Regions from separate parts of the Devosia sp. P2_G7 genome, predicted to be linked through region 3. Evidence: predicted binding sites of a transcription regulator. Region 3 holds the regulator's gene; each other region holds the start of a gene.
The links. The regulator LexA, encoded in region 3, represses DNA repair genes until DNA is damaged. The targets are predictions, from matches to a motif close to TGTTCNNNNTGTGTTCNG.

Region 1 (8,067 bases), on a different contig from region 3:
CCCTTGCTAGGCAAACCGCGCTTTCAAACGCCCGGTTATCCCCATGCCCGAACTCCTCGTCGAACTGTTCTCGGAAGAAATCCCTGCGCGCATGCAGCGCAAGGCCGCCGAGGACCTGAAGAAGGCCGTCACCAACGCGCTGGTCGACGCGGGCCTGGTCTATGAGGGCGCCAAGGCATTCGTGACCCCGCGCCGTCTCGCCCTTACGGTAACCGGCCTGCCTGCCCGCTCCCCCGATACCCGCGAAGAGCGCAAAGGCCCGCGCGTCGGCTCGCCGCAGCAGGCGATCGACGGCTTCCTCAAGGCCGCCGGCCTCAGCTCCATCGCTGAGGCGAAGATCGAGTCCGATCCCAAGAAGGGCGAGTTCTACGTCGCGCATATCGACAAGAAGGGCGCCGACGCCAGCGATATCCTCGCGACGCTCCTGCCTAAGGTGATCACCGGCTTCGACTGGCCGAAATCCATGCAGTGGGGCAATGGCGGGCTTACCTGGGTGCGGCCGCTGCGCGCCATCACCGCGACCTTCGGCGCCGAGAACGAAGAGCCGGTGGTTATTTCGTTCAAGTCGAACACCGTCGTCGCCGGCCAGACCACCTACGGCCATCGCTTCCTCGCCCCGCAGGCGATCCGCGTGCGCCGCTTCGACGACTACGTGCAGGCGCTGGAGAAGGCCAAGGTCGTGCTCGACATCGACCGGCGCAAGGAAATCATCCGCGCCGATGCCGACAACCTCGCCTTCGCGCAGGGACTCACCGTCATCCACGACGAGGGCCTGCTCGAGGAAGTCGCCGGCCTCGTCGAATGGCCCGTGGTGATGATGGGGTCGTTCGACCCGGCCTTCCTGGAAGTGCCGGAAGAAGCGATCATCGCCACCATCCGCGCCAACCAGAAATGCTTCTGCCTGCGCGACAGCTCCGGCAAACTGGCGCCGTTCTTCATCATCACCTCCAACCAGGTGGCCGAAGACGGCGGCAAGACCATCGTTGCCGGCAATGAGCGCGTCATCCGCGCCCGCCTGTCGGACGCCCGCTTCTTCTACAACCAGGACCTGGCGCTGCCGCTCGAGCATGGCCTGCCCAAGCTCGAACAGCGCATCTTCCACGCCAAGCTCGGCACCGAGTTCCAGCGCGTCGAGCGGCTGGTGAAGCTGAGCGCCGAGATCGCCCCGCAGGTCGGCGCCAATGCCGAACAGGCCAAGCGTGGCGCGATGCTGGCCAAGGCCGACCTCACCACCGAAATGGTCGGCGAGTTCCCCGAGTTGCAGGGCACCATGGGCCGCTACTACGCGCTGGCCCAGGGCGAGCCCTCGGCCATCGCCAATGCCGTGGCCGACCACTACAAGCCACTCGGTCCCACCGATCTGGTGCCCGCTGAGCCGGTGGCCATTGCCGTGGCGCTGGCCGACAAGCTCGACCTGCTGACCGGCTTCTGGTCGATCGACGAAAAGCCCACCGGCTCGCGCGACCCGTTCGCGCTGCGCCGCGCGGCGCTTGGGGTGATCCGCATCGTCACCGACAACAAGCTTACGTTCCCGCTCCAGGTGGAGCCGGATCTTCTCAGCTTCTTCCACGACCGCCTCAAGGTAACGCTGCGTGACGCCGGCGCCCGCCACGACCTGGTCGACGCCGTGATCGGCAAGGACAGCAACGACATCCTCGAGATCACCCGCCGCGTCGAGGCGCTGGGCCAGCTTCTCGGGTCGGACGACGGGGTGAACCTCCTCGCCGGCTATCGCCGCGCCGCCAACATCCTCTCGATCGAGGAAAAGAAGGACAAGCGCAGCTATGACCAGCCAGTGGCCGAAGAGCAGCTGAAGCTCGACGAGGAAATCGCGCTCGCCGACGCCATCATGAAGGCCGATGCCGCCGTCGCGGCCAAGGTCGCCGCCAACGACTATCAGGGCGCCATCACGGCGCTCGCGACCCTGCGCCAGCCGGTCGACAAGTTCTTCGAAGCCGTACTGGTCAACGATCCCGATCCCGCCGTCCGCGTCAACCGCCTGAGCCTCCTCACCAAGCTGCGCGACACGATGCGGCTGGTGGCGGACTTCTCGAAGGTCGCAGGCTAGGTCTCTGCCCGCGCCAACTCCATGAACGCCCGCACGTTCACCGTCAGGAATCGCTGCGCCGGATAGACGAAGAACACGTTCGCCGGCTCGGTGCTGAAGGCGGGCAGGACGCGGACGAGCGGCCGTTCCGGCGCGACGGCGCCGAAATCCGGAAGCAGCCCGATCCCCGCGCCGCGCAAGACGAAGGTGCGGATGGTCTGCATGTCGTCGGCGCGGATGCGGGTGTTGGTGGGCAGCGAGAATTGCTCGCTCCCGGAGATCAGCTTGAAGCTCTCGGGCATGCGCGAGAACGTGATGATCTGGTGGTCGGCCAGGTCCGCGACCGTGGCCGGCGTACCGGACCGATCGAGATAGTCCGGGCTCGCCCACAGGCCAAGGATGCCTGAGGCAAATTTGCGGCTGAGCATCGTCGAGTCCCGCATCGGACCGGCACGGATCGCGAGATCGACGCCCTCGCCGATCAGGTCCACCTGCCGGTTGGTGACCACGAGGTCGAGATCGACCTTGGGGTATTTGGCGAGAAACAGCTCGCAAAGCGGTGGCAGTGCCGTGCTGGCGATGTCAGAGGCTGCGGTGATGCGAAGCAAGCCGGATGGCTCGCTGCCGGCCGCGGCCAGCTGGCTCTCTCCCGCTTCGAGCGCATCGAGCGCCCGAATGCAGTGGGCGAAATATGCCTCGCCGGCCTCGGTGACATGCATCCGGCGAGTCGAGCGCTGGATCAGCGTCACGCCGAGCCGCTCCTCGAGCCTCGCGATGCGGGCCGAAACCGTGGTGGTCGGTATGCCGAGCAGGCGCGCGGCGGCAGCGAAAGTGCCGGCCTGAACGACCCGAACGAACACGTCGATGCCTTCGAGGACCATCGGAGGATTATGCATGATCCCGCACGATGTTTCCATCACTATCCAGATTGTGGGATGACGGCCATTCAATCACTTTCCGCCCAACACGGGCAGCATCGGGCTGCCCCGTCTGTGGGATCTGATAAATGAACTTCCTGACTTCAATGGACTTCTGGCTCTGGGCGGCCGCCATCGTCACCGGCGCCTTCTATCTGTTCGCCGGCCTGATGAAGGCGACGCGGCCAATTCCGCAACTCGCCGGAATGATGCGCTGGCCAGGCGACGTGCAGCCAAGCTTCGTGCGCTTCATCGGCGGCGTCGACACGGCCGCCGGCCTCGGCCTCATCCTGCCGCTCGCGACCGGCATCCTGCCGTTCCTCACCCCGCTGGCCGCCCTCGGTTCCGTCGTGCTGCAGTTCCTCGCTAACGGCTTTCACGGCCGGCGCGGCGAAACCCGGATGACGCTCGGCATGAACCTCATCCTGCTGCTGCTCTCGGCCTTCGTGTTGTGGGGACGCCGCGGCCTGCTCGGCATCTGACAAACTTATCCCCGCCTGTTTGTTCTTGTTCTGTTCTCGTGCAACTGCTATTCCTAACGGAACGTTACCCGGGTGGCGAGTCGTCGCCCGGATCGTTGGAGATGTCTCATGGCCATGCGCGTCGCCCCGTCATTCGAACAATTGGAAAAGCTGAGCGGCACCCGCGACGCCGACCTGATCGCGCGCAAGTTCGTCGATCCGGCGCTCAATCGCGGACGCGGCGCGCAGACCAACAAGGGCAGCCGCTTCGACAAGCAGAGCCGCGAGGACTTCGACGACGGATGGGGGCAGGTCGAGGATTTGAAGCCGTTCGAAACCATCGAGCATGTCGAGCGCGCCCGGTCGATCATCACCCGCAACGAAAGCCCCGACATCGGCTTCGATCGCTCGATCAACGCCTATCGCGGCTGCGAGCACGGTTGCTCGTATTGCTTCGCGCGGCCGACGCACGCCTATCTCGGCCATTCGGCTGGGCTGGAGTTCGAGCGAGACATCTATGTGAAGGCCAACGCCGTCGACCTGCTGCGGCGCGAACTCGCCGACAAGCGCTACAAGCCCAAGCCCATCGCCATGGGCACCAATACCGACCCGTACCAGCCGGCCGAGCGGAAGCACAAGTTGACCCGCGGCATCCTCGAACTGCTGCTCGAGACCAAGCACCCGGTGACCATCACCACCAAGTCGGCGCTGGTTTGCCGCGACCTCGATATCCTGAAGCCGCTCGCCGAACAGAATTTGGTGCGCGTGGCTTTGTCGATCACCAGCATGGACCACATCCTTTCCCGCAAGATGGAGCCCCGCGCGTCCACTCCCGAGAAGCGCCTCGAGGCCGTTCGGCTGCTGTCGGAAGCCGGCATCCCGACGATCGTCATGGCCGCGCCGATGATCCCGGCAATCAACGACATGGAGCTCGAGCGCATCCTCGACGCCGGCGCGGCGCAGGGTGCTGTCGGCGCCAACGCCATCCTGCTGAGGCTGCCGGGCGAGGTGCGCGACATCTTCCGCGAATGGCTGCTGCGGCATTTCCCGGATCGCGTCAGCCACGTGATGGGCCTCGTGCGCGACACCCGCGGCGGCAAGGACAACGACCCCAACTTCGGTACCCGCTTCATCGGCGAGGGGCCGTACGCCACCTTGCTTCGGCAGCGGGTCGACCTGGCCAAGAGTCGCTACAAGCTGGACAAGCCGATCGCGTCGCTGCGCAGCGATCTGTTCACGCCGCCGACAGTGGATGATGGGCAGATGAGCCTATTCTGAAACGCGTACGATACTCGCCCCATATCCGCCTCGCGTCGGTGGTAGCTGCGGGTGATGCAAAAGAGCGAGCCAACGGGGCAGTCAACTGATGTGATAGCGGTACCGCTTGCGTCGCCGGCCCAACTGGCGATGCTTGAGGACATGCCTCCCGATTCGCCTGTTATCGCCAGCAAGCCCACGCTCAAGTTCGAACGCGCCGCCATCAGGCGCGGCGCGAAGTTCGTCTGTGGGGTCGATGAGGTTGGCCGCGGGCCATTGGCCGGGCCGGTTGTGGTCTCGGCAGTGATCCTCAACCATCGCCGCGTCCCGGAGGGGCTCAACGACTCCAAGGTTCTGACCGCGGCCGAGCGCGAAGTTCTGTACGAGAAGATCATGGCGTCGGCGATCGTCTCGATCGCCGTGGCGCCGCCGACGATCATCGCGCAGCTCAATATCCTGCAGGCATCGCTATGGGCGATGCGGAAGGCCGTGCTGGGCCTGCAGGTGAAGGCCGACCACATCCTCGTCGATGGCAACAAGCTGCCCAAGGATCTGCCCTGCCCCGGCGAAGCCATCGTCGGCGGTGACGGCCGCTCGGTGTCGATCGCCGCAGCGTCGATTGTCGCCAAGGTCACTCGCGACCGGATGTGCCTGATCATGGACTACGAAGAGCCGCAGTTCGGCTTTTCAAGCCACAAGGGCTACGCTGCACCGCAGCATCTCGAAGCACTGACCACGCATGGCCCGGGCCGCCACCACCGCATGGATTTCGCGCCGTGCATCCAGGCGCAGCGGATGAAGACAATCGCCGCCTGAGGCCAGATCACAGCATCCTCCCGCCGGCGTCATCCCCGCGAAGGCGGGGACCAGTGGGATATCTCAGCCTCCACTTGCGTCGCCGCACCGCACTAGGTTCCCGCCTTCGCGGGAATGACGGCGGTGGGTAAGCACAGAAGGAGGTGCGCGGCGTGTCGCACGCCAACCACGTATTCGCTTCTTAACTCCTCGCTAACCGTGAAGCTTAAATCCCCTTTAACCCTAACGCCTTACAACCGATCCCGTTAGTACTGCGTCAGGGTTCGAGTTATGTTGCGTACCGCGCGTATGGCGGCTTCCGCCAATGCGGAGGGGAGCCAGCTCCCCATCGACACCATCCTTGTGGGCGATTGCATCAAGCACATGAATGCCTTGCCGGCCGGCTCGGTTGACCTCGTATTCGCAGACCCGCCTTACAACCTGCAGCTGGACCAGGGCCTCACCCGGCCGGACCAGTCGCGCGTCGATGGCGTCGATGACGCCTGGGACAAGTTCGACAGCTTCGCCCACTACGACATCTTCACCCGCGCCTGGCTGAAGGCCGCGCGGCGCATCCTGAAGCCGGATGGCGCCATCTGGGTGATCGGCTCGTACCACAACATTTTCCGCGTCGGCGCCGCGTTGCAGGACCTCGACTACTGGCTGCTCAACGACGTGATCTGGCGCAAGGCCAACCCGATGCCGAATTTTCGCGGGACCCGGTTCACCAATGCGCACGAGACATTGATCTGGGCGGCGAAGGATCGCGAAAGCCGCGTCACCTTCAACTACGAGCAGATGAAGCAGGCCAACGACGACGTGCAGATGCGCTCGGACTGGCTGTTCCCGATCTGCACCGGCGCCGAGCGCCTGAAGGACGAGGACGACGAGAAGCTGCATCCGACGCAGAAGCCGGAAGCCCTGCTCTATCGCGTCATCAGCGCAACGACCAAGCCCGGCGACGTGGTGCTCGACCCGTTCTTCGGCACCGGCACCACCGGCGCCGTGGCCAAGAAACTCGGCCGTCACTTCATCGGCATCGAGCGTGAGGACACCTACATCGCCGGCGCGCTGAAGCGCATCGCCTCGATCCGCCCGCTCAACGCCGCGACCATCGAGACCGCCGTCCCCAAGCGCTCCGCCCCGCGCGTCGCCTTCGGCTCACTGGTCGAGATGGGCCTGATCGAGCCGGGCACCGAACTCTACGACGACCGCCAGCGCTACAGCGCCTTGGTACGGGCCGACGGCTCGCTGGTCTCGGGCGACCACATGGGCTCGATCCACCGGGTCGGTGCACTCGTGCAGGGCGCCGAAGCCTGCAACGGCTGGACTTTCTGGCATGCCCGACAGGGCAGCCGTCTCGCCCCCATCGATGACCTGCGCACCCAGGTGCGCGCTCAGATGGAACGACTTTCGGCCTGAATCTGACCTCCAATTCAACTCAGGCTGCGCTCGCCGCCGGCATCCACTCAGGTGCCGGCGGCTTTCATTTTTCGGTCCACTCCAAGCCGGCCGCCGCCAGCACCTTGCGGAACACACTCGGCAGTGCCTCCGCGTCGAGTTCGCGCGGATCGGCCCACCAGCCGGCCTTGAGTTCGGCCGGGTCCGGCACCACCGCCGACCACACGTCGAGCTCGAGCCGGAAGTGGGTGAACACGTGGATGACCTGCCCGTGATAGCGCCAGTCCGATTTCACCGGATGCGCGACCTCCCGCTTGACCGGGGTCCAGTCGGATACCGGCGTCTCGGTCATCTGGGCCAATAGGCCCTTCTCGGCGCGGGTCTGCAGGTAAACATCGCCATCCGCATCGCGCATGACGAAGGCGTGGCCATAGCGGGTCGGCCGGTCGGCCTTCTCCGGTTTGACCGGATAGAGCAACGGATCGAGTTTTGCGCCGCGGCAGCCCGGCTCGATCGGACACAGCATGCAGGTGGCATTGCGCGGCGCGCAGATGGTGGCGCCCAGATCCATCAGCGCCTGCGCGAAGTCCCCGGCACGCTCGGGCACCACAGCCTGCACCGTGCCGCGCACCAGATCCTTGGCATCACGCACCGGCACATCCAGCGCCAGGTAGCGCGCTACCACCCGGTCGACATTGCCGTCCACCACCGCGACCCGCTCGTCGCCGGTGATCGCCGCAATCGCCGCTGCGGTGTAGGGCCCGATCCCCGGCAGCGTCAGCAGTTCCTCCGACGTCGTCGGAAACCGGCCGCCGAACCGCTCCACGACCGCCCTGGCGCAGGCATGAAGGTTTCGTGCCCGGGCGTAATAGCCGAGGCCCGCCCATTCGACGAGCACCGCCTCGAGTGGCGAGGCCGCCAAGTCAGCAACCGTCGGCCACAAATGCAGGAACCGCGCATAGTATCGCCCCACCGCCGCGACGGTGGTCTGCTGCAGCATGATCTCGCTGAGCCAAACGCGATACGGATCGGCGGCGACACCACGTGCCCTGTCGCCCGGGCTCACCCGCCATGGTAGGGTGCGCGCATGCCGGTCGTACCAGGCAAGCACGGCCGACGCATCGAGCGGCACGGGGTTTTGCGGGGCTAAGGCTTTTGACATGATAGCGGCCACAGATGGCGCGGCGGA
Region 2 (8,067 bases), on a different contig from region 3:
CCGGTGCACTGTACATCCGCTTGGGCTGTGGAGGGAAATCGTGCTCGCGAGATCAATTGCATTCGTGGTGGCATCATTCTTGATGATCACCGGTGCGCTCTCTCAGGATGGAGCGCGTGCCTATCATCTGCTTCCTGAAGGCACCGACATCATCAGCTTGACTGCGACGGGCCTGCACACGGAACTTCCCTCTGGCGTGTACGACGTGGGCGTCGTGACGCCATCGTATCGGCAGTCGATCAACGTGTTCGGAAACGCTGGCGCCATTCTGATCGGCATGCCGATTGGCGGCTTGTCCGGCTCCCTCATGGGGGGCGTCATCGAGCAGAGCACTGGCCTCGTCCAGGGCGATCTCTTCGTGGGCGGCGTGTTGGGGCTCGTCGGGTCGCCATCGCTCTCGCCGATGGATTTCGTCCAGTACAAGCCAGGTTTTCGCGCCAACCTTGCCGCAAAGCTGTTCCTGCCGACCGGTGCCTATGACTCGGACCAGTTCGTGAACCTGGGACAAAACCGGTGGTCGCTGCAGGCCAGCGTGCCGATCAGCTACGTGCTAGCAGACTCGATGATCGACCCCGAGCTGATGACGTTCGAAATCGTCCCGTTCGTGCAGATCTTCGGTGACAACGAGGATACGCCCGGCCCGATCACTGTGACCAGCCAGGAGCCGATATGGGGGCTCGAGGGCCATATCACCCGCAACTTCAGCCCGACCGTGTGGGCTTCCCTCGACGGTGCCTACATCGCCGGCGGTGAGACCTCATTCGACGGCGTCGCGCAGGGTGACGCACTGGAGACGCTTGCGCTCGGGGCAACACTCGGCCTGTCGCTTAGTCCGTCCGTTGCGCTGCGGTTGAGCTACGAGGAGTTCGTCTATTCAAGCGACCCGGATACGGCGGCCCGCGGCTTCAAGGCCACCTCGTCCTTCCTCTTCTAGCTCAGACCGCATCTTGGCGCGGGCATAGGCGTTCGGCAGGTCGTCCATCACCGTTCGCCCGCCATATTCCGGGGCGCGACGGCGTTCTTCGGCGATGAACTCGTGGAAGCTAGGGCCGGTGGCGCCGGCTTCGAGCTGGCGCGACTGGCGGTCGAGGCGCTTGATCGCATCGAGCTCCTCGTCGCGGCCGAGCCTCGCCTTGCCCACCGCTGACTTCAGCACGCGGATGGTCTCGTCGTAGACCTTGAGCGGCACCGGGAAGGGATGGCCGTCCTTGCCGCCATGCGCCATGGCAAAGCGGGCAGGATCGGCGAAGCGGTGCGGCGCGCCGTGCACCACTTCGGCCACCTGCGCCAGCGCCCGCACGGTGCGCGCGCCGACGCCCGGCACCAGCAGCAGTTCGGTGAAATCGGTGGGTGCGCGGTCGGCCGCCGCGGCGAGGCTGCCGTGCAGCCGGCGCAGCATCACGTCCTTGGGGCGGATATCGTGATGCTCCGGCATCACCAGGTGCGGCAGCATCAGCTGGTCATCCGCCACCGGCGCCGGCTCGGCGATCCCCTCGATACGGCCGACCTCTCGCACGATGGCATCCGGCCCCATGCCGCCCAGGATATCAACCTGCGAGGTCCGCGAGCGCGCCGCCCGCACGTCGGTCAGGTTAACGATCGTCCCCTGGCCCGCCCCCTCGATCGCCGCATGCGGCTGCTCGACAAAGCTGCGCAACCCCTCGGAGCGCCAGTGATAGCGCCGCGCGGTCTTGGCATCGCCCTTCATCCCCTGCTGCACCACCACCCAATGCCCATCATCGGCAACGATGAAGCCGTGGAGGTAGAGCTCGAACCCGTCCTGCACCGCGGCGCTGTCGACCTTCGCCACCAGCCGGCTTGCCTTGGCCAGCGCCGCGCCATCGAAGCCGACGCGGTTGCCGATCGCCACCAGTTCATCAGGGGTCTTGCGCGAATGCCGCCCGCGCCCGCCGCAGACATGCAGCCCAAGTTCGCGCTCCAGCGGCCGCAACCCGCCCTTCAGCGCGCCGATGACGCTGGTCGTGATGCCCGAGGAGTGCCAGTCCATGCCCATGACGGCGCCGAACGACTGGAACCAGAATGGATGCGCCAGCCGGCTCAGCAGCTCGTCCCGGCCATATTCCATGACGATCGCCTGGCAGATCACCGCCCCGAGCCGCGCCATCCGCTCGCTCAGCCATTTCGGCACCCGCCCGCCATGCAGCGGCAGATCGGCGCTTCCGCCTCGATTGGCCATCGGTCAGTTCCTTCGTTCGATGGAACCTTACCACAGGAACAAACAGGAAACAAACCACCTCGCGATGCGTGCCGACCCGACCCCTAAGGGGACAGGAGGGCGGTCAGCTCGCACCGGTGCAAGCCGTCCCTAGAATTTGCCCGACAACGTGAACTTCACCGCATGCGCCGAGGCCTCGCCGCCGAACTGCCCCTGATAGCCGAGATCAAGGCTCACCCCAGGTGCGAGCTCGGTGCCTAACCCTGCATCCAGCAGCAAGGCGGTATCGCCGATCCCCGCCCCCGTCACCGTGAACGGCGAACCTCTGTCGAAGCCGTGCGTCGCCGACGGCTGGTCGCCTGCCATGTGCTGCATCCCGACCATCCCCCTGGCGTGCACCACCACCCCGTCGCCGAGCGTAAAATCCTGGGCCGCCTTCAGCCCGGCGATCAGCACCGCAGCGCCAAGATCGCCCGAGGCGCCGGCAAGCGCCGCGTCGCCACCGCTCTCACGGAAGCTGCCGCCCGATTGCCCGATCAGTGCCGCGCGCACGAACGGCGTCAGCGTCGCCTCGCCGAGTTCGAACGCGTAGCCGAGTTCGCCAAACAGCTGCGCCGTGGTGGTGGTGTAATCCGCGGTCAGCGTCTCACTGAAGCCGACAAAATCAGGCATGCGGGTCACCGACACCTGGTGCGAGGCCATGGTCGCGCCAAATGCCACACGCACCTCGCCCAGCGCCGCACCGCCATAGATGCCAAGCTGGTAGCTCACCGCCTCGGCCTGCGAGTCCCGCTCCGGTATCCGGATCGCGTCCGCGCCGGTGCCGGCCAGCACGCCCAGGAATACCTCGCGGCTCACCACTCCATCGACGCCAACCAGCAACCCGCCCGTGCCGTAGTCCAAACCGGCGGCATTGCCGTCGCCCTCCACCGCCGGCGCCATAGCCGCGGACCCAGATGTTGCGTGCGCCGACCTGGCTTTCGGCAATCGCCGCGAACGCCGCATCGACCCGATCGAAGACTGCGTCGCGCGGATGCCGGCTGGCGTCGAGCAGCACCCGCAGCGTTGAAGCATGGATCTCGCCCGAGAGGTCATCGAACGCCTCCAACGCATCCGCCGCGCTCAACGGCACTACGGCGTCGAACACCGGGGTCGCCGGCATGGCCTGCAGCGTCGTGGCGGTGGCGAACTGGTTTGGCGTTTCGGCGATCGCGGGGAGGTTCGTGATACGGCGGTGAAGCCGCCCGCAACGCCCCCAGCGGTGAGGATCTGATAGCCGCTGCCGAGTGCGTAGGAGCCGGAACCGGTGATGACGCTCACCGTGCCGCCGCTCAGCGTCGCGACGCCTGAAACGGCGAGCTTCCCGGCAACGGCCGCCGGGGTGACTCCGACCCTGAAGGTGCTGCCGCCCTCGTTGCCATAGGTGACGGTAACGTTGAGCGTGCCAGCCGTCAGGTCCATTGTGCCGGCATTCTTCACCGCGCCGACCAGCGTCCCCATGCCCTTCACAGTCCCTAAGGCACGAATGTCGATGCTCGGGCTGGTCAGCGTGCCCTGCACGTTCAGCACGCCCGCCTGCACCTCGGCACTGGTGGTGAAGGCACCGGCATTGCTGATGCTCCAGGCGCCGCCCTGCATCGAGAACGTCTCGAAACTGAGGAATTTCGCGAGGCTCTCGCTGCCGCTGCCCAGCAGCACCAGGTTGTCCGTGCCGGTGCCGCCCTGCACCAGCCCATTCAGCACCGAACCGGTGTCGAGGTTGAGGGTCCGGGCATAGTTGCCGCTGAAATTGATGGCGTTGAGCGCACCGGTGATGGTGCCCGAATTGGTCACTGTCCCCGCGCGGGCGAGATAGAGTCCATCGCCCGCCGCCGACTTGATGGTGCCTGAATTGAGGAAGGTGCCGCCGCCGGTCGCCTCCACGGCCTTGGAGTTGGCGTTGCTGCCGGTCGACTCGATGGTGCCGGCATTGGTGAAGGTCAGGATCGCGGTGGCGCTGGCATAGACGCCGTTGTAGCCGCCCTTGATGACGGCGCCGGCCGCGTTGGTGATGGTGCTCGGTCCGCCCTGCACGAATACGCCGGTCGAGAAGCCGGTGAGCCGGGTGTTGATGATGCTGCCCGAGTTGATGACGGTGCGCTCCGTGCCCTGCCCGATCGACACCGCATTGCCGGCGCTGTTGCCGGTGATGACGCCGGTCGCCGTATTGGTGACGGAGCCGCCGAACTGCAGCAGCACCAGGTCGCCGCCAGAGACGACCTGGGTGATGGTGCCGGAGTTGGTCACGATCCCGGGACCGACTCCCGGGTTCCCGCCGCTCGGGAACTTGCCGATGCTGATGGCGCTGCTGGTGGCATTTATCGTCGCGCCCTGCGCGTTGACCACCGTGCCGCCGCCGACCAAGGTGATGGCGTTGCCGCCGGTGAGCGTGCCCAGATTGGTGACGCTGGAGCCGGCGCCGTCGAGCTTGATCTGTCCGCTGACGCTGCCATTGTTGCTGAGCGTCCAGGTTCCGGTCCCGCCGACGGCCGGTGCGCCGCTGACCGACACGCCGGAGAGGATGTCGACGGTCGTGCCGGCATAGAGGTTGAGGTTCACCCCGGTCGTGACATTGGCGGCGATGTCGACGTCGGCCGCCCGCACCGGCGCCAACGCCACTCCAAGCGACAGCTCAATCGCGATCGCCACGGCGAACGCGCGCCGCGCTGCCCCCTTCGACTGATGCATCCCCAGCTACCCACGTCCGGCCAACCGGGTCGAGACTAGGAGGGCCGCCGCCCGTGTCGTAGCTGGTCACTCGGGGCAGGAGGGGGCAACTCGGGGGCTAGGCCGGGGCAACTCGGGACATGGTTCAGCGGTAGGACGTCATCCAGCCGAGCCCCTCGCTGGTCCCGGCCAGCGGGCGGTACTCGCAGCCGACCCAGCCGCCATAGCCCAGACGGTCGAGCTCGGAGAGCACGAAGCCATAGTTGATCTCGCCGGTGCCCGGCTCATGCCGGCCGGGCGTATCGGCGATCTGGATGTGGCCGATCCGGTGCTTGAGCCTCTCAAAGGTCGGCACGAGGTCGCCGGCCGTCACCTGCTGGTGGTAGATGTCGTACTGGATCAACAGGTTGTTCGAACCCACCGCATCCAGCACCCGCTCGGCGTGGCGCTCGGTCGACAGATAGAACCCGGGAATATCGCGGGTGTTGATCGGCTCGACCAGCAACTGCACCCCGGCCGCGGCGAAACGTGGCGCGGCGTACCGGAGGTTCGCGACGAAGGTCGCCTCCAGCGCCTCAGTCGGAACACCCGCCGGCACGATCCCCGCAAGGCAGTTCACCCTGGGGCAGCCGAGCACCCGCGCATAGCTGAGCGCCACGTCGACACCAGCACGAAACTCGTCCACCCGATCCGGATGGCAGGCGATGCCCCGCTCGCCACCGTCCCAGTCACCCGCCGGCATGTTGAACAGCGCCTGTTCGAGGCCGTGCGCGGCGAGCAGCGCTGCCAGTTCCTCGACCTCCGCCACATAGGGCACCGCATATTCCACCGCCCGAAAGCCATCAGCCGCGGCCGCGGCAAAGCGGTCGAGGAACGGCAGCTCGGGATAGAGGAACGACAGGTTGGCGGAGAATTTCGGCAACGCGGCACCTCGACGGGCCCGCGAAATTGCCGCCCTCCGGCGCGCCGGGAGAGCGCGTCGGAGGACATTTTCCGGGAGGACCCCCAGAAAAGCTAGACCAAAAGCCGGGTCGGGTCAGACCTTCACGCGGATCATCTGGTACGAGTAGGGCGCCAGCTTCACGCTCAACGTCTTGCCGTCGACCTTGGCGCCCGAACCCTTGGCCGGGGCGACGTTGGTCTGGGCGGTCGCAGTGTTCACCGCGCGCAGATTCTCGTGGGTCATCACCTGGTGGTCGATCACGGTCGCAGCGCCGAAGCCTTCGAGGCTCAGGTCCACATCGATCGATTCCGTGGCGTGGCGGTTCACCGCGAAGAAGCTGATGGTGCCGTCTTCCTCGTTGTGGACGCCCGAGACGTCGACATAGCCGATATTGTCGCCATGCACGGAGTCGTAGCCGGGCGACTTAACATTGAGCTGCAGCGTCGTGCCACGGCCGAACACCGAGGCGAAGTAGTAGGGGTAGTAGATGGTCTGCCGCCAGGCCTGCCCTTTGGGGTCGGTCATGATCGGCGCGATCACGTTCACCAGCTGCGCAATACAGGCGAGCTTCACCACGTCGGAACGGCGGATGAAGGTGTTGAGGATCAGGCCGACCTGCAGCACGTCCTCGAAGTTGTAGATGTCTTCGAGCAGGCGCGGCGCATGCGGCCAGCCGCCATTGCCGTCGAGGATGACGCGGTCCTGCTTGTTGGAGTGGTACCAGACGTTCCACTCGTCGAAGCTGATATAGACGTTGTGCTTCGAACGCTTCTTCGCCTTCACGAAGTTGATGGTCGAGGCGACCGTCGCGATGTAGCCGTCGAGCTTTTCGTTGAGCGCCAGGTAGTTGGCGCTGTTCTTGGCCAGCACGTCCGGGCCGGCGCCGTCGAGCAGGGCCTGCTCGTTTTCGCGGTTGGCGAAGTACATGTGCAGCGAGATGTGGTCGACGTTGTCGTAGGTGTGCTCGAGCACCTCGCGTTCCCAATCGGGATAGGTCGGCATGTTGGCGTGGGACGAACCGCAGACGATCAGCTCGAGCTTCTTGTCGAAGGCGCGCATGGTCTTGGCGACTTCATTGGCCAGCCGGCCGTACTCGTGCGCGGTCTTGTGGCCGACCTGCCAGGGGCCGTCCATCTCGTTGCCGAGGCACCAGAGCTTGACGTTGAACGGGTCGGCGCGGCCGTTCTTCTTGCGGAGGTCCCCCCAGTACGAACCGGTCGGGCCGTTGACGTATTCGAGGAAGTTGCGGGCGTCGTCGAGGCCGCGCGAGCCGAGGTTGATGGCGAGCATCATCTCGGTGTCGACGAGGTCGCACCAGTCGGCGAATTCGTGGACGCCCACGGCGTTGCTGTCCGAGGTGTGCCAGGCGAGATCGAGGCGGGTCGGGCGCTGCTCGCGCGGGCCGACACCGTCTTCCCAGTTATAGGCCGAAACGAAGTTGCCACCCGGATAGCGGACCATCGGCACCTTCAGCTCGCGCACCAGCTGGGCGACGTCGCCACGCATGCCGTTCTTGTCGGCGGTCTCGTGGCCGGGCTCGTAGATGCCGGTGTAGATGGCGCGCCCGAGGTGTTCGAGGAACGCGCCATAGACGCGATCGTCGATCTTCGAAATGGTGTAGTCCTTGTGCGCCGTGACCGTCGCCCGCATCGGCTCCTCCTATGTCACCCGTTTTGGTGATTTATATCGTCTAGCTTGATATGGAACCGACGGCGACGCGTCAAGGGGGCAGAGCCACCGGCAGAAGTTCACGGTCCAGGCGTGGACTTTGGGCCGGTTTAGGCCAGTCGAAAGCCTGCTATTCGGTCTCGATCCGGAGCACGATGTCCTGATCGTAGTTGCCGAAGCCACGGCCGAAGATGTTGATGCCGCCCGGGTGCTTGGCATCCTCCTTCACCCCGATCCTGAGCCGGATCGAGTGGTGGGTATCGAGATCGAGGTCCTTCAGCGACACCGGCGAGATCTTCATGCCATCGACATAGGTGCCCGAGCCGTTGACGCGGAAGCTCTTCAGCTTGCCGTACTGGCTGCCCTTCAGCTTCCACCAATCCGGGGTGTAGACGCCACGCTTGTCGCCGAAATCGCCGGGCGAGGTCCACGTGCCGATGTCCTGGCCGTTGACCCCGACGGTGATGTCCGATGGCCAGTCGGCGCTGGTGCCCGGCACCTCGGAGCTCAGTTCGATGGAAAACTCCATCGAGTTGATCTTCTGCTGCGCCAGCCTTGCATTGTTGGGGAACTG
Region 3 (8,067 bases):
GCCTGAGCCATGGGCTCGATCATTGCACGAGACCGACGTCCTTGAGAATTGCCTCGGTGGAGGCGATCTCGGTGGCCAGCTGGGTCTTGAACGCGTCGGCAGGGAGGTAGGTGTTGTTCCAGCCCTTGGTCTCGAGGATCTTCTTCCACGATTCCGAGTTCACCATCTTCTCGATGTCGGCGCCAATGGCAGTCGTCTGCTCGGCACTGAGGCCGGGACCAGCCCACACGCCGCGCCAGTTCTGCACGACGAGATCGACGCCGCCTTCCTTGAAGGTCGGGCCGTTGATGATCGCCACCTTCTCAGGCGCCGATACACCGATGACGCGCAGCGCGCCGGCCTCGACCTGCGACTGGAACTCGCCATAGCCGGAGATGCCGACCGTCACCTGGTTGCCGAGCACTGCGGCGAGCGCTTCACCACCGCCCGAGAAGGCGACGTAGTTCACCAACTTCGGATCAACGCCGACGGTCTTGGCGAACAAGCCCGCCGCGATGTGGTCGGTGCCACCGGCCGAACCACCGGCCCACGACACCGCGCCCGGATCGGCTTTCAGCTTGGCGACAAGATCGGCCAGCGTCTGGATATCGGACGCTGCCGGCACCACGATCACTTCGTACTCGCCGGTCAGCCGCGCGATGGGGGTCACCGCATCGAGCGTCACCGGCGCCTTGTTGGTAAGGATGGCGCCGACCATCACGTAGCCGCCGACGATCAGCTTTGACGGATTGCCATTGGCTTCCTGCACGAACTGAGCCAGCCCGATGGTGCCGCCGGCGCCGGGTACATTGGTAACCTGGACGTTGCCGGAGATGCCTTCGGCAGTCATCGCCTCCTGCATCGAGCGGGCGGTCTGGTCCCAGCCGCCGCCAGGCGCGGCAGGCGCCATGATCGAGTAGTCGGCGGCAAACGCCGCTGTGGGCAGCGCCAGGGCGCCGGCCAGCAGGGCAGTCGCTACGAGATGCTTCATTTGTTGTCCTCCATTGCGGTCGAAGCGTTGCCGACCGGCGTTATCTCAACCTGGGGGGAATGCCCCGCGATGAAACACCGCGGGCTGCCGCGCGGTTGCGGCAACGCTGATCAAAACTGCGGGGTCCTCCCAGACTCCTCAGCCGGACGCTCTTACGCCTCGGCTAGTGTGGACCAGACCACACGAAGCTGTCGCGAACCTGTCGCGGCCTATTGGATGCTGAGTGCGTCGTTCCAGCGCCGGATCAGCCGGGCCCGTTTCACCTGGTCGAGATAGACCATCAGCCCGGGGCTGACAGGCACCGGGCGGAGCTGGTTGCCTAGCGCCTGCTGCATGGCGTTGGCGGTGTTGTCGCCGGTGACATTGGGGTTGAGCGCCGCGATCTGCAGCTGCTGCGCCATGATCGTCTGCCCCTCGGCCGACATGAAGAACGCCAGGTACCGCCGGCCGAGATCGGGATTGGCCGAGGCCTTCGGCACCAGCCCGATGCGCGACGTGACGATGGTGTAGTCGGCGGGGAGAATGATGCCGAGATCTGGGTTCCGGGCGGCAGCCTCGGCGGCGTAGGAACCGAGGATGTTGTAGCCGAAGACGAACCGGCCATCGGCGACGCGGTCGACGATTGCCGAGGTGGTCGAGTAGAGTTTTACGCCGGCCGCGCCCATGGCCCCGACAAGCGTCCAGAGGTCGGAATACTGCTCCTGGTCGCGCGAAAAGAACATGAACCCGACGCCGGATCGCTCGATGTCGTAAGTGCCGATCCGGCCGTGGATCGTGTCCGCATTGGCCTTGAGGTACTGGATCAGCTCCGCCCGCGTCGAAGGTGGCTTCGATCCGGCAAAGCTCGGCTTGTGGTAGATGAACACCGCCGGCTCATAGGTCAGCGCGTAGGCCGTGTTGCGCCAGTTGGCCCAGCGCGGCCACGTGGCAGACAGCGGCAGGCTGCTCTCCTGCGCATAGCCGTCGTTCGCGAGCTTGACCTGCAGGTCCATCGACGAGGAGAACGCGAAATCTGCGGTGGGCGCACCGGCATCGGTCTCGGCCACCACGCGATCGTAGATGTCGACGGTCTGCAGGTCCTCATAGGCCACTGCGATGTCGCGGTTGGCGGCCTGGAACGCCGCGATCATCGGCCGCGCCAGCGGCTCGTCGAGCGACGAGTAAACCGTGACAGTCCGGTTGCCGACCGCATCGTCGAGCGCCGGATAGACCTTCGCCTCCTGGGCGAAGGTGGGCGTTGCGACGAGGACGAGAATGGCGAGAAGTCGGAGCATTTCCGGACCATGCCCGCTCCCCTGCCCGCTCCACAAGGGCTATGGGCAACGCCGCGCCGTCAAACTACCGTGCGGTCGGGGAGCCAATAATGCGCATCTTAGTGGTCGAAGACAACCGGACCCTGGCCGACGGCCTTGCCGTCGTCCTGCGGGTCGCCGGCTACGCGGTGGATGTCGTTCATGACGGCATCTCCGCCGATGCCGTGCTGTCGACGGAAACATTCGATCTCGTCGTGCTCGACCTCAGCCTGCCCGAAATGGACGGGCTCGACGTCCTGCGCCGCATGCGGGCCCGTCGCAACGCCTCCTCCGTACTGATCCTCACCGCTCGCGGCGCCCTCGACGAGCGGGTGCGCGGCCTCGACCTCGGTGCTGACGATTACATGACCAAGCCGTTCGAAGTGTCGGAACTGGAAGCGCGCATCCGCGTGCTGCTGCGCCGGCAGGCCGGGCTGCACAACTCGAGCATCGCCTTCGGCAACATCGAGCTCGACACCGTGTCGCGCACCCTCTCGGCGTTTGGGCAGACCCTCGACATGCCGGCGCGCGAACTCAGCGTGCTTGAGACCCTGCTGCGCAAGGCCGGCAAGGTGGTCGCCAAGCAATCGATCATTGAATCGCTGGCCGCCTTCGACGATGACCTCAGCGAGAACGCCGTCGAACAATACATCTCGCGCCTGCGCCGCCGGCTCGCTCCCTATGCGCTCACCGTGCGGGTCGCCCGCGGCCTCGGCTATTACCTCGATCGGATCGCCGACTGATGGTGCGCCCCTACTCGCTGCGCCGGCGCCTGCTGCTGTGGCTGATGATCGCGTTGCTGGCTGTCGCCGCGCTCGCGGTGGTCGATACCTGGCGCGAGGCCAAGGACACCGCAACCTCGCTCTCGGACCGCGTCCTCGCCGGCTCTGTCCTCGCCATCGCCGAGCGGGTGATCGTCACCGAGGATGGCGCGCTCGAGGTCGACGTGCCCTATGTCGCCCTGGAGATGCTGACTTCGGCGGCGCAGGACCGGGTCTTCTACCGCGTCGACGGTCCGGAGGGCTTCATCACGGGCTATCAGACCCTGCCGACCTCTGATGCAGCGACGGCCGACATCGCCTATTCGGACGCCAGCTTCCGTGGTGAGCCGATCCGCGTGGCGGTGCTGCGACGCGCGGCATCCTCCGGCGTCAGCGCCATCCCGTTCACGGTCACCGTCGCCGAGACCACCATCGCCCGCACGCAGTTGACCCAGACCCTGCTCCTCCGCTCTGCCATTCGCCTTGCGCTGCTCATCCTCGCCGCCGCGGTGATCCTCTGGCTGGCCGTCGGTTTCTCGCTCGCCCCGCTCTACCGCCTCCGCGATGCCATCTCGCGGCGGGCCCTCGATGACCTCAGCCCCATCGAACAGGAGGTTCCCCGCGAGGTGCAGGGCCTGGTCGACACGATCAACTCGTTCATGACGCGGCTGTCGTCAGCTCTCGATGCCCTGCGCCATTTCACCGGCAATGCCAGCCATCAGCTCCGCACGCCGCTCACCATCATCCGCACTCAGTTGGCGCTGGCGCTCCGCGCCGATAGCCCTGCCGCGGCACGGGAGGCGGCCCGCACCGCCGACGCCGCGGTGGTGCACGCCGAGCGCGTCCTCGCGCAACTGCTGCTCCTCGCCAGGATCGACGAGGCTGCGTCCGATCGGCTGCAGTTCCAGGTTGTCGATCTGTTCGAGCTCGCCCGGGAGCGCACAGGCGACTATGTCGTCCGCGCCCATGCCGCCGACATCGATCTTGGCCTCGAGGGCGAAGGACCGGCGCTGGTCCGCGGCGACCCGATGCTGCTCGGTGAACTGCTGAGCAACCTCATCGAGAACGCCATCGCCTATGCTGGACCCGACGCCGAAGCGACGGTTCGCGTCACCACAGGGGACGGCGTGGTGGTGCTGCAGGTAGCCGACACCGGCAACGGCGTCGCCGCCGAGCAGCTGGCGGCAGTGCGCAAACGCTTCAGCCGCGGTAACAGCGACAAGCCCGGAGCTGGCCTCGGGCTGTCCATAGTCGAAGAGATCGCGGGTCTGCTCGGTGGCGAACTGACTGTCGCATCGCAGCCTGGCAAAGGTTTCAGCGTGCAGCTTACCCTACCCGCCGAGCCGCAATAATCCGGCGGCGGCGCGCGTCGACCAATGCGCCGCCACGCGCCAGTGAATCCCGTCGTCAGTGCACGGGGATCATCAGGTGGGCATAGGGAGTGTTGGGCCACATCACATAGGGCTGGGTGTGGTCGGGATGCTCTTCCTTGGGATAGCCGGCCAGCATCTCGTCTGCGACGTTGAAGATCATGACGTGCGGCCCGTCGACCATCCACTCGTGGCCAGCGGGCGGCGCGGTCGCGAACGGATCCATGTTGTCGGGCGCCGACTCGCCCTGCAGCATGTAGCCGAAACCGACCACACCCTCGGGTGGGTCCTTCTTCTCGCTATATGCCGTCAACCACGCCATGCCTCCGGCATCGACGCATATTGGATCATTGGTGGGCGAAGCCAGGTTGTCCGGCATGCAGGTAAAGCCGTTCGTTCCCTCCTTGAGCGTCTTCATCTGCATCTGAGCATCGAAGTTCACGACCGTGGCATTCTGGCCCACCGCCACCGGCGCTGCCGACAGCGCGTTGGCGACCAATTCCGCATCGGTCATTTCGGCCGCCACGGTGGGGCTGAGCAAGATCCCCAGGATCATTGCGGATATGGCATAACGGCTTGATTTCATAGACATGTTTTCCTCCTCAGAAACAGTCCAGTTCACCGGCCCGTGGAAACGAGCACAGCTCCAGCTGAGAAGGTTGGGGTGTGCGGGTTCGACACGCCAATCTCTCGACGGTATGCCCTGGTGGACAGCAGGTCAACGAAACGCAAGGCCCCGACGTCGAGAGGATTTAGCGGCCACACGTCCTCTCTTTCGGCGCGCCAGGGGCGCCATCGTAACGCAATATTCATCGTCCGATTGCAGAACATAACTGGAACACGTATAATACGTTCAGTCTTTGTTCCGATTCTGCTCACGGGGCCGCCATGCTGACGCGCAAGCAACACGAACTTCTGATGTTCATCCACGAGCGGATGAAAGAATCCGGCATCCCACCCTCGTTCGACGAGATGAAGGATGCGCTCGATCTTCGCAGCAAGTCGGGCATCCACCGGCTGATCACTGCGCTCGAGGAGCGCGGCTTCATCCGGCGCCTGCCCAACCGAGCCCGGGCGCTCGAGGTGATCAAGCTACCGGACTCGATGAATCCATCGCTCGGCGGCCGCAAGGCGCGCTTCGAGCCGAGCGTCATCGAGGGCAATCTTGGCCGGGTCGCGACCCCGCCGGCACGCCCCGCGGCGCAGGTGGCCAACGCCGACGCCTACCGCGCGGTCACCGTCCCGGTGATGGGCCGAATCGCCGCCGGCACTCCGATCGAGGCCATCCAGACCCACAGCCATTCCATCATGGTGCCGCCCGAGATGCTCGGTGCGGGTGAACATTATGCCCTGGAAGTGCGCGGCGATTCGATGATCGATGCCGGGATTTTCGATGGCGACACCGTGCTCATCAAGAAACAGGAGGCGGCTTCGACCGGTGAGATCGTCGTCGCCCTCGTAGATGACGAGGAGGCGACGCTGAAGCGGCTGCGCCGTCGCGGCAACTCGGTAGCGCTCGAGGCCGCCAACCCAGCCTACGAAACCCGCATCTTCCCGCCCGACCGGGTGAAGGTGCAGGGTCGCCTGGTTGGCCTGCTCCGCAAATACTGAACTCCTGACCTGCCGCCAATCGGGTCTCCGGGCCGGCTGCCTCAGCCGGCCCCTTTTTCTTATGAATCCGGACGCTGCGGACAACAATTGCACTAGGGCTGGGCTGGCAAAGACGTTACGTTCCGCGCCGCTGGCAGCAAGTGGCGCATCGGATCTGAAGCGCCGCCTGCAAGCGGCTTTCGCGATCATACCAGGAGAGTGGACCACCTTCCCGATTGCGATGTAGCGGCATGGCTTGATGCGCGGCAAACTGGCGGCGCAAGGGAGAGGGTTTTGGCAGGACAGGTCGAATGGGTCGCCGTCGATTGGGGCACCTCCAATCTGCGGGCATGGGGAATAGATTCCGCCGGTGAGATCGCCTTCTCCCGCTCGTCGCCGGACGGCATGGGTCGTCTCAGCCGCGAGCAATATCCGGATGTGCTGACCTCGCTGCTCAACGGCGTCGCCGATGACGTCGAGGACGTACTGATCTGCGGCATGGCCGGCGCGCGGCAGGGCTGGATCGAGGCCCCCTATCTCGACGCCCCCGCCGAACTCGGTCGCATCGCTGCCGGCGCCGTTGCGCCCGACATGGCCGGCCCGCACACCCCGCGCATCCTGCCTGGCGTCTGCCTCCGCGATCTGGGTGCGGAGGACGTGATGCGCGGCGAGGAAACCCAATTGCTTGGGCTCTCGGCACTGATCCCCAACTTCTCCGGCCTCGCGGTTATGCCGGGCACCCACAGCAAGTGGGCGCTGCTTTCCGGCACCAAGCTGGAGCGCTTCTCCAGCGCTATGACCGGCGAGATCTTCGAGCTGCTGCGCACCCACTCGGTGCTGCGCCATTCGCTCGGTGGTGAGCTCGAGGGCGAAGATCGTGATGTCGGCTTCGCTGCCGGTCTCGACCAGGGGCTCGAGCGCCCCCAGCGCTTGACCGCGACGCTGTTCAAGGTCCGCGCCGGCTCCCTGCTGTCGGGCCGCAGCCCGGCATGGTGTGCCGGTTTCCTCTCGGGCCTGTTGATCGGCGCCGAGATCGGGGGCCAGCGCGACTGGATCGGCGAGGCGGAGATTCCGCTGGTCGGCAGTGTCGGCCTTTGCGGGTTGTACCAGATGGGCTTTGAACGGCTCGGCGCCCGGACCCGCATCGTCGATGCGACCGACGCCACCCTCGCCGGACTCAAGGCAGCAAGACAGGCATAGAAGTTCATGGACCACCGCCACATCATCGCGATCCTTCGCGGCATCACGCCTCCCGAAACCCTCGAAGTTTGCGACGCCCTCGTGCTCGCCGGCATCACCATGATCGAGGTCCCACTCAATTCGCCCGAAGCGCTGCGCTCGATCGAAGACGCCGCCAAGGCCTTCGACGGTCGCGCCCTGGTCGGTGCGGGCACGGTGTTGAGCCGCGCCGATGTCGACGCGGTCGCCGATGCGGGCGGCCGGTTCGTTGTGTCGCCGGACACCAACCCGGCAGTTATCGGCGCCACCATCGAGCGCGGCATGACCTCGTACCCGGGTGTGTTCTCGCCCACCGACGCGTTCACCGCCATCCGCTCCGGCGCCACGGGCCTGAAGTTCTTCCCCGCCGAAGTGCTTGGCCCCAAGGGCATCAAGGCGATGAAGGCGGTGCTGCCGCTGGCTATCCCGCTCTACGCCGTCGGAGGCGCCAACCCCGACAATTTCGCCGAGTACTTCGCGGCCGGCTGCGCCGGCTTCGGGCTCGGCACCTACATTTTCAAGCCCGGCATGTCGGCCGCCGATGTGGCATCGCGCGCCACCACCGCCGTCGCCGCCTATGATCAGGGAAGACCACGATGAACTCGAAGGCCGAACTGTTCGTCGATAGCCGCTGCGAGCTGGGCGAAGGCCCGTTCTGGAACCCGCTGCTCGAACGCCTGTTCTGGTTCGATATCCTCAACCAGACCATGCTGAGCGCCGGCACCGACGGCCACATCGTCGACCGCATTACCTTCAAGGACACGGTCAGCGCCGGCGCCGTGATCGACAAGGACACGCTCGGCATCGTGCAGTCGGGCGCCCTGCTCCGCTATGATTTTGCTTCCGACACGAGCACGGTGATCGCC

Region 1: AC1DWU_RS22805 (PA0069 family radical SAM protein) is a predicted target of LexA. The motif match lies at 3,467-3,484, and genes of this name have one in related genera.
Region 2: AC1DWU_RS21015 (DUF763 domain-containing protein) is a predicted target of LexA. The motif match lies at 2,232-2,249, and genes of this name have one in related genera.

What each region holds. Positions count from the first base shown of each region.
Region 1 covers NZ_JBFUFI010000024.1:471-8,537, forward strand. The annotation lists gene glyS (glycine--tRNA ligase subunit beta) at 44-2,068, shown strand; gene AC1DWU_RS22795 (LysR substrate-binding domain-containing protein) at 2,065-2,943, opposite strand; gene AC1DWU_RS22800 (DoxX family protein) at 3,054-3,446, shown strand; gene AC1DWU_RS22805 (PA0069 family radical SAM protein) at 3,555-4,703, shown strand; gene AC1DWU_RS22810 (ribonuclease HII) at 4,845-5,498, shown strand; gene AC1DWU_RS22815 (DNA methyltransferase) at 5,769-6,899, shown strand; gene AC1DWU_RS22820 (A/G-specific adenine glycosylase) at 6,964-8,040, opposite strand.
Region 2 covers NZ_JBFUFI010000015.1:104,519-112,585, forward strand. The annotation lists gene AC1DWU_RS21010 (transporter) at 41-934, shown strand; gene AC1DWU_RS21015 (DUF763 domain-containing protein) at 875-2,197, opposite strand; gene AC1DWU_RS21020 (autotransporter outer membrane beta-barrel domain-containing protein) at 2,327-3,118, opposite strand; gene AC1DWU_RS21025 (autotransporter outer membrane beta-barrel domain-containing protein) at 3,308-4,903, opposite strand; gene hyi (hydroxypyruvate isomerase) at 5,028-5,804, opposite strand; gene arfA (arabinosylfuranosidase ArfA) at 5,919-7,475, opposite strand; gene AC1DWU_RS21040 (ArsR/SmtB family transcription factor) at 7,624-8,067, opposite strand, start outside.
Region 3 covers NZ_JBFUFI010000003.1:311,638-319,704, forward strand. The annotation lists gene AC1DWU_RS07715 (tripartite tricarboxylate transporter TctB family protein) at 1-11, opposite strand, end outside; gene AC1DWU_RS07720 (Bug family tripartite tricarboxylate transporter substrate binding protein) at 20-970, opposite strand; gene AC1DWU_RS07725 (ABC transporter substrate-binding protein) at 1,180-2,244, opposite strand; gene AC1DWU_RS07730 (response regulator) at 2,334-3,005, shown strand; gene AC1DWU_RS07735 (sensor histidine kinase) at 3,005-4,375, shown strand; gene AC1DWU_RS07740 (hypothetical protein) at 4,431-4,985, opposite strand; gene lexA (transcriptional repressor LexA) at 5,282-6,004, shown strand; gene AC1DWU_RS07750 (2-dehydro-3-deoxygalactonokinase) at 6,278-7,183, shown strand; gene AC1DWU_RS07755 (2-dehydro-3-deoxy-6-phosphogalactonate aldolase) at 7,190-7,801, shown strand; gene AC1DWU_RS07760 (SMP-30/gluconolactonase/LRE family protein) at 7,798-8,067, shown strand, end outside.